2 regions of the Streptomyces griseoaurantiacus genome follow, and region 2 is predicted to be linked to the other one. Evidence: riboswitches for the same ligand, from Rfam matches in the RefSeq annotation. Region 2 holds a riboswitch; the other holds the start of a gene.
The links. Region 2 has a riboswitch for cyclic di-AMP ahead of OHB09_RS25085 (M23 family metallopeptidase). Riboswitches for the same ligand answer to the same signal wherever they lie in the genome.

Region 1: it holds a riboswitch for cyclic di-AMP, as region 2 does, so the genes downstream of both, OHB09_RS28200 (M23 family metallopeptidase) here and OHB09_RS25085 (M23 family metallopeptidase) in region 2, are expected to answer to the same signal.

Annotation. Positions count from the first base shown of each region.
Region 1 covers NZ_CP108326.1:6,375,063-6,379,248, reverse strand. The annotation lists gene OHB09_RS28205 (SGNH/GDSL hydrolase family protein) at 1-359, opposite strand, end outside; gene OHB09_RS28200 (M23 family metallopeptidase) at 653-1,585, opposite strand; cyclic di-AMP (ydaO/yuaA leader) riboswitch at 1,590-1,750, opposite strand; gene OHB09_RS28195 (tyrosine-protein phosphatase) at 2,264-3,061, shown strand; gene OHB09_RS28190 (DUF6126 family protein) at 3,122-3,241, opposite strand; gene OHB09_RS28185 (helix-turn-helix domain-containing protein) at 3,238-3,861, opposite strand; gene OHB09_RS28180 (aspartate aminotransferase family protein) at 3,970-4,186, opposite strand, start outside.
Region 2 covers NZ_CP108326.1:5,640,037-5,644,222, reverse strand. The annotation lists gene OHB09_RS25090 (GntR family transcriptional regulator) at 1-563, opposite strand, end outside; gene OHB09_RS25085 (M23 family metallopeptidase) at 762-1,520, opposite strand; cyclic di-AMP (ydaO/yuaA leader) riboswitch at 1,534-1,688, opposite strand; gene OHB09_RS25080 (M16 family metallopeptidase) at 1,948-3,336, opposite strand; gene OHB09_RS25075 (M16 family metallopeptidase) at 3,333-4,186, opposite strand, start outside.

The sequences.
Region 1 (4,186 bases), 740 kb from region 2:
TCGAAGCCCGTGGTGACCATGACCGTGCCGACCGCTCCGGCAAGGCGGGCGACGGCCCGCTCGAACCGTTCGGCGACCTCGTCCGGGTCGGTACCGGGGCGGATGATGTCATTGCCGCCCGCGCAGAAGGAGACCAGGTCGGGGGCGAGCTCCAGGGCCCCCGGGAGCTGGTCCGCGACGATCTGGTCGAGCAGTTTCCCGCGCACGGCGAGGTTGGTGTACCGGAAGTCGCCCTCGGGACGGCGGTCGGCGAGGAGTACCGCCAAGCGGTCGGCCCAGCCGAGGAAGGACCCGTCCGGGCCGGGATCGCCCACGCCTTCGGTGAAGCTGTCCCCCACCGCCACGTACGACCCGATCACTGATCTGTTGTCACTCTTCGAATCGTCTGCCACGTCGGCCCATCTTTCCTCCTGGGATGTGAGCTGCGCGACCGTAGGGAGGGGTTGACGGGCGGTGAGATAAGCCACGGGTCAAGGCTTGGTCAACATCGGAATAAGGACGGGGACGGGGACGGGGACGGGGACGGGCGCGGGAGCGGGGACGGGCGCGGATGCGGGTCCGGACACGGCCGAAGGCCGGACCCCGGGGATCGAGGGGTCCGGCCTTCGGGAGGCGGGTGCCGCGGGCCGTGAGGGCCGTGGGCCGTCAGCCGTCAGATGGCGACGCCGTGGGCGCGCAGGTACGCGACCGGGTCGAGGTCCGAGCCGTAGTTCGGGGTGGTGCGGATCTCGAAGTGCAGGTGCGGGCCGGTCACGTTGCCGGTGGCACCGGAGAGGCCGAGCTGCTGGCCCACGGTCACGGTCTGGCCGGCCGAGACGGAGAGCTGCGAGAGGTGGGCGTACTGGGCGTAGTGGCCGTCGGCGAGCTTGAGGACGACCTGGTTGCCGTACGCGCCGCCCCATCCGGCGGAGACGACGGTGGCGTCGGCTATCGCCTTGAGGCTGGTGCCGGTCGGGACGACGAAGTCGGTGCCGGTGTGGTAGCCGCTGGACCACATGCTGCCGGAGGCGTGGTAGGAGGTGCCGATGGCGGCGCCCTGGACCGGCAGGGTGTAGCCGGAGGAACTGCTCGTGGCGGGCTTGGCGGCGGGGGCTTCCTTCGCGGCGGACTGGCTGCCCTGCGCGGCCTGCGGCTGCTCGGCCTTCTCGGTCTTCTGGGTCTTCTCGGCGGCGCCGCTCTTCGCGGGGGCCTCGTGCGCGGCGGAGGAGGAACCCTGCGCGCTCGCCGGGGCCTTGGCGCCGAGGGTGAGCTTCAGGCCGGGGTGGATGAGCGAGGGGTCGCTGCCGACGGCCTCGCGGTTGTCCTCGTACAGCTTGTGCCAGCCACCGGCCACGTGCTGGTCACCGGCGATCTTGGCGAGCCAGTCTCCGGCCTTCACCGTGTAGGTGCGGGCGGCGTTCTCGTGGGCGCCCGCCGAGACGGAGGCGGCGGAGTGCTCGGGGGCGGAGGACGCGGGCGTCGCGGCGTGGGCGCCGGTGGCACCCAGGAGGGGCAGCGCGATCGCGGCGCCACCGGTTCCGGCGGCGGCGAGGGTCGTGGTGATGAACCGGGCCTTGGTGCGGCGGTGCTTACCCTTCGCGGGCATGTCGAATTCCTCTCCGGCGCCTGCGAGGTGAGCTGTCGGGTGCGAGCTGGAGATGCCCGGCCGCGCTGTGGCGGCTATACCCCGAGCCTGTCCCGGAAGACCGGACCAGGCGTTGTACCTGTGGGTCCCCCGCTCCTGCCGTGTACGGGTGGGTGAGTGCGGATTTCCGGGCGGCGGCAGGATTCGGCGTTCCGCTCGGAACGAGGGGGAACGTAAGCGAAATGGCGCCGCGACCACAACCTTCGGCTTTCCCGGACACCTTTTTCCCTTGATCGATTCAGGGAATTCGGGGTACGGCGCCACAAGTGGCGATCTTCCTTTGCCGCCGAATTCGCCGACGGAACAGGTGAATTACGTGAACATGACGTTCGACGCCCCGTCACGAATATGACGCTGCTCACCCGCGCCTTCACCGACGCGGAGCAATACCGGGCCAGTTGGAGCGAAGGTGCCGACCGATGACTATTCGGACAGAACTCCCTTATGGGGAGCGACCGGCTGGGCGATTCGTCGGTTCTGCGGCATTCGCGGGGAGAGGGAGGCGGGCGTGACGTGCGCGCTCGTGCGCGGGTGAGACCTGCGCGCGACCTGCGTGCAGGGGGCACCGGTGCCGTATCGTCGTCGGCGGAACGCGCCCCGCCGACGAGCCGCGTCGGCGGACGGATGGGAGGAGCACCCGTGACACAGCAGGTCCCGTCGACCGAGCCCGAGCTGGCCGGAGTGCGCAACTTCCGCGATCTGGGCGGGCTGCCGACCGCGGACGGCCGACGGGTGGCGTTGGGGCGGCTGTACCGCAGCGGCCACCTCGCGCACGCGACGGCCGAGGACGCGGTGTTCCTCGCCTCCCTGGGCCTGCACACGGTCTTCGACTTCCGCAACGCCGCGGACCACAGGCTGGAGGGCCCGGACGTGGAGCTGCCGGGCGTACGCAACGTGGGCCTGCCGCTGTCCGACCCGGCCGACGGGGCGGAGTTCTGGAAGATGGTGCGCGAGGGGAACCTGGACCAGCTGCGGGAGCTGCTGGACGAGGGCAGGGCCGCGGCGCGGATGATCGCCTCGTACCGCGCGATCGTGCGCGGACGCACGGCCGAGCACGCGCGGGTGCTGGGCACGCTGGCCGAGGGCGGAGTGCCGGCGCTGATGCACTGCTCGGCGGGCAAGGACCGGGCGGGACTGTCGATCGCCGTGACGCTGCTCGCGCTGGGCGTGGAGCGGGACGCGATCCTCGCCGACTACCTGGAGTCGAACGCGAAGCACCGCAGGTACAAGGTGCGCCGCACCGCGTCCTCGCCCGACGCGCACTCCCCCGAGGTGATGGAACTGATCGCCCCGCTGTTCGACGCGCGGGCCGAGTACCTCCAGGCGGCGTTCGCCGCGATCGAGGAGACCTGGGGCGGGGTGGACGCCTACCTGGAGCAGGGCCTCGGGGTCACTCCCGAGGTGCGTGCGCGGCTGCGGGACCACCTGCTGGACTGAGCCCCCGCGCCACTGAGCCCTTGGGCCCCGCCGCGCCCGGCCCGGCCCGCGCGGCGCGCGCTACTTGGCGCCCACCTCGAAGAGCAGCCAGATGAAGGCGGCGAAGAGGTGGCCGACGGCCAGGTAGACGAGCAGCCTGATCCACAGGGCACGCGGGAACTTCGTCTCGTAGTCGCTCATGGGGTCTCTCCGGTGAGGGGGCCGAGGCAGAGCGCGGTACTGGGGCTCTGCAGGAGGGTATGGACGAACAGCAGCTCGCAGCCGGAGGGGTCGGCGGCGGCGAGGCGATGCGGGGTGAGCGAGTCGAAGTGCGCGCTGTCCCCGGTGTCCAGCAGGTGCGCGGTGTCGCCGAGCCGCAGCCGCAGCCGCCCCCGCAGGACGTGGAGCCATTCCTCCCCCGGGTGGACGCGGACGATGTCGCCCTGGGTGCCGTGGGGGACGTGGACGCGCAGTGCCTGCATGCCGCGGCCGGGGGCGCCGGCCTGCCAGTACGTCCAGCCGCCGGCCCGGGTCGGCTCCGCGCGGTCGGCGCGGACGACCGCGTCACGCGCGGCGGTGGTCTCGCCGAGCAGCTCGGAGACGGTCGTGCCGTAGACGCGGGCGAGCGTGAGCAGCACGGGGAGGGACGGCTGGCGGTGACCGGTCTCCAGACGGGAGAGGTGGGCCGGCGAGAGGTCCGCGGCCCGGGCCGCGCTCTCCAGGGTCAGGCCCGCGTGGTGGCGCAGGGCGCGGAGCTGGGGCGCTACGGTGGAGAGGGCCGCGCCGGTCTCCGCCGACGGGGGCGGATCGGATGGGCTCATACCCCCGATTGAGCCAGACTTTTACCCCTGGGGCAATTTTCTTGCCTGACAGGCAAAAACCGGTGGGGCCCCGCGGACCGCGTGCCGCGGGGCCCCACCGGTCGCCGACTACCTGGCGGCCACCGCCTGCTTCACGAGGGTCTTGCCGAAGTCCCACATGAGGCCGCCCTCGTGGGCGTCGTCCATGACCGAGGTGAACGCCTCCAGGAAGCGGTCGACGTCGGCCTCGTCCACCACCAGCGGCGGGATCAGCTTGATCACCTCCAGGTGGTCCCCGGACACCTGCGTGAGGATGCGGTGCCGCTGCAGCAGCGGGACGACGACC
Region 2 (4,186 bases):
GCGCGTTCGCCGTCGCCGCGGGCGATCGCGTCGACGACGGCGGCGTGCTCCGCCCAGTCGGTCACCGGGTCCGCCGGCGCCCCGGCCACGTACATCCAGGCGATCTTGTGCCGGAGCTGGGCCAGGGTGCTGCTGAGCGCCGGGCTCCCGGCGGCCTGGGCCAGCGTGTCGTGGAACCAGCCGTCCAGGGAGCGCAGGTCCTCGCTGCTGCCCTGGCCGGCCCGCTCCCGGCCCAGTCTGACCAGGCCGCGCAGCACCTTCAGATGCGCCTCGGTGCGCCGCTGGGCGGCCCGTGCGGCGCCGAGCGGTTCCAGCAGGACGTGCATGTCCAGCAGGTCGGCGGCCTCCTGCCCGGTGGGCTCGGCCACGCAGGCGCCCGCGTGCCGGCGGGTGACCACGAACCCCTCGGCCTCCAGCGTGCGCAGCGCCTCGCGCACGGGGACGCGGGAGACGCCGTAGCGTCTGGCGAGGACCTCCTCGGTGAGCCGGCTCCCGCGTTCGTGGACACCGGCGACGATGTCCTCACGGATCGCCGTGCATACCGAGTGCGCCGGAATACGCATGTCCGACCTCCGCCTGATTTCCGTGCAAACACCGTCGGCCGGCGCATTGCTCGTCCGACTCTATTGCAGACGGGAGGAATTTCCGACGGCGATCCCTGATCCATGGTTATTTTTTGGACAGCGGCGGGACAAAAACGGCGACGGCCCCGGCTGCGTGAGCCGGGGCCGTCGTGGCGGGTATGTGTCGGTGCGTGCGCCTCAGACGTTGACGCCGTGTCCGCGCAGGTACGCCACCGGGTCGATGTCCGAGCCGTACTCCGCGGTCGTGCGGGCCTCGAAGTGCAGGTGCGGGCCCGTGACGTTGCCGGTCGCGCCGGACAGGGCGATCTGCTGGCCGGCCGTGACCTGCTGGCCCACCGTGACGCCGATGGACGACAGGTGGCCGTACTGGGTGTAGGTGCCGTCGTTCATCTTGATGACGACCTGGTTGCCGTACGCCCCGCCCCAGCCCGTCTCCACGACGGTGCCGGCGCCGACGGCGTGCACGGAGGTGCCGGTGGCGGCGTGGAAGTCGATGCCGGTGTGGCTGCCGGAGGACCACAGCGAGCTGCTGGCCTGGTAGCCGGTGGAGACGTAGGAACCGGTGATCGGCATGACGAAGGTGTTGAGCCGCTTGCGCTCCGCCTCGCGGGCGGCGCGCTCCTTGGCCTCACGGGCCCGCTCGGCCTTCGCGGCGGCCTCCTTGCGGGCGGCCTCCTCGGCGGCCTTGCGGGCGGCGGCCTTCTCCTGGGCGAGCGCCTGGGCGTCGATCCGGGCGGCGACGCTCTCGCCGATGCCGGCGGCCCGCAGGAGGCCGGTCTGCCCGACCGAGGCGGGCGGCTCGGCGGCGACCGCGGAGCCGGCGAGGGTGCCGACGACGCCGGTGGTCGCGAGGGCCGCGACGCCCACGGCGCCGGTCGTCGTGCGCTTCGTGCGGTCGGCGCGGCGGTGCTTCCCAGGGGCGCGGGTGAACGCCATGAAGGGGCTTGTCCTTTCCTTCCTTCTCGCCTACCGGGTTAGCTGACGGGTTCGGAGCAGGAAGGTCTCCTACGGACACCCTTTGCGGGGGCGCCCGATTCACCCCAGGGACGTGGGTCCCCGGCTCCCCCGGGCTCGCGCCGTAGGGGGACTCGGCGATGGCTGCCCGCTGCCGCGGATGCGGCGCGCTGCCTGACGGACAGCCGGGAAGACGCTAAGCGGACGGCGTTTCAGCGGGCAAACGAGGTAACGGTTTTGTTGCGTATCCCACATGAGCGAAGCGCTCTCTCCTGTGGCAATACGGACAAACTCGCGCCCCTGAGCGGCCTTCAGGGGGCGGGCGAAGCGCCGGCCCCGGCACGCGGAAGGCCCCGGCGACCTCTCGGGTCACCGGGGCCCGGCCCACCACGTCGCCGCGGGAGGCGCGCTACTCGGCGGCCACCACGGTGACCTCGCCGATGCCCAGGGCACGGACGGGCTCCACGATCTGCTCGGCGTCGCCCACCAGGACCGTCACCAGGCGGTCCCCCGGGAAGGCGTTGACGACGGCGGCTGTCGCCTCCACCGTGCCGGTGGCGGCGAGCTGCTGATACAGCGTCGCCTGGTAGTCGTCCGGCAGGTGCTGCTCGACCTGGTCGGCGAGCGAGCTCGCGACGGCGGCCGCGGTCTCGAACTTCAGCGGGGCGACGCCCACCAGGTTCTGCACGGCCACATCGCGCTCGGCGTCGGTCAGGCCCTCCGCCGCCAGGGTGCGCAGCACCTTCCACAGGTCGTCGAGGGCGGGACCGGTGTTCGGGGTGTCCACGGAGCCGCTGATGGCGAGCATCGCCGCGCCGCTGCCGTCGGGCGCGGAGCGCAGCACCTGGGCGAAGGCCCGCACTCCGTAGGTGTAGCCCTTCTCCTCGCGCAGCACGCGGTCGAGCCGCGAGGTGAGGGTGCCGCCGAGGCAGTACGTGCCGAGGACCTGGGCGGGCCACACACGATCGTGCCGGTCGGCCCCGACACGGCCGATGAGGAGCTGCGTCTGGACGGCTCCGGGGCGGTCCACGACGATCACCCGGCCGGTGTCGTCGGCCGTCACCGGGGGCACCGGGCGCGGCTGTCCGGGCGCGCCGGTCCACGCGCCGAGCGTGTCCGCGAGCAGCGCGTCGAGGTCCAAGCCGGTGAGGTCGCCGACGACCACCGCGGTCGCGGTCGCGGGCCGTACGTGCCGCTCGTAGAAGGCGCGGACGGCGGCGGAGTCGATGGCCGAGACGCTCTCCTCGGTGCCCTGGCGGGGCCGGGACATCCGGGAGTCGGCCGGGAAGAGCTGCCGGGACAGCTCCTTGGCCGCGCGGCGGGCCGGGTTGGCGGTCTCGTGCGGGATCTCGTCGAGCCGGTTGCGCACCAGGCGCTCGATCTCGCCGTCGTCGAAGGCGGGGGCGCGCAGCGCGTCGGCGAGCAGGCCGAGCGCCTTGGCGAGCCGCGAGACGGGCACCTCCAGGGAGAGCCGCACACCGGGGTGGTCGGCGTGCGCGTCGAGGGTGGCGCCGCAGCGCTCCAGCTCGGCGGCGAACTCCTCGGCGGAGTGCTTGTCGGTGCCCTCGGAGAAGGCGCGCGCCATGAGGGTGGCGACGCCCTCCTGGCCCTGCGGCTCGGCCTCCAGGGGCGCGTCGAGGAGGATCTCCACGGCGACGACCTGCTGGCCGGGGCGGTGGCAGCGCAGCAGCGTCAGGCCGTTGTCCAGGGTGCCGCGCTCGGGCGCGGGGAACGCCCAGGGCTTCGCCTCGCCGGGCCGGGGCTGCGGGTGGAACTCCATGGTCGCGAGCTCGGTCACTTCGCCGACTCCTCGTTCTCGTCGGTGGCTTCGGCTGCCTCGTCGGTGGCTTCGGCCGCTTCGGGGGCGACCGGCTCGTAGACGAGCACCGCGCGGTTGTCGGGTCGCAGCCGGGCCCGGGCGACGTCCCGGACCTCCTCGGGGGTGACCTCCAGGACGCGCCGGACGGCGGTCAGGGCGAGCTGCGGGTCGCCGAACAGGACGGCGTACCGGCACAGTTCGTCGGCGCGTCCGGCGACCGTGCCGAGCCGGTCCAGCCACTCGCGTTCGAGCTGCGCCTGGGCGCGCTCCATCTCCTCGGCGGTGGGGCCCTCCTCGGCGAACCGGGCGAGCTCCTCGTCGACGGCCGTCTCGATGACGGGCACCTCGACGTCGCCGGAGGTCTTCACGTCCAGCCAGCCCAGGGAGGGCGCCCCGGCGAGACGGAGCAGGCCGAAGCCGGCGGCGACGGCGGTGCGGTCCCGGCGGACCAGGCGGTTGTACAGCCGGGAGGACTCGCCGCCGCCGAGGACGGTCAGGGCCAGGTCGGCGGCGTCCGCCGCCCGCGTGCCGTCCTCCGGGAGGCGGTAGGCGGCCATGAGCGCGCGGGCCGGGACCTCCTCCTCGACGACCTCGCGCAGTTCCCCGCCGATGACGTCGGGGAGGGAGCCGTCGCGCGGGGCGGGCTTGCCGTCGTGCGAGGCGATGGAGCCGAAGTACTTCTCGACCCAGGCGAGCGTCTGCTCCGGGTCGATGTCGCCGACGATCGAGAGCACCGCGTTGTTGGGCGCGTAGTAGGTGCGGAAGAACGCGCGGGCGTCCTCCAGCGTGGCCGCGTCCAGGTCGGCCATCGAGCCGATCGGGGTGTGGT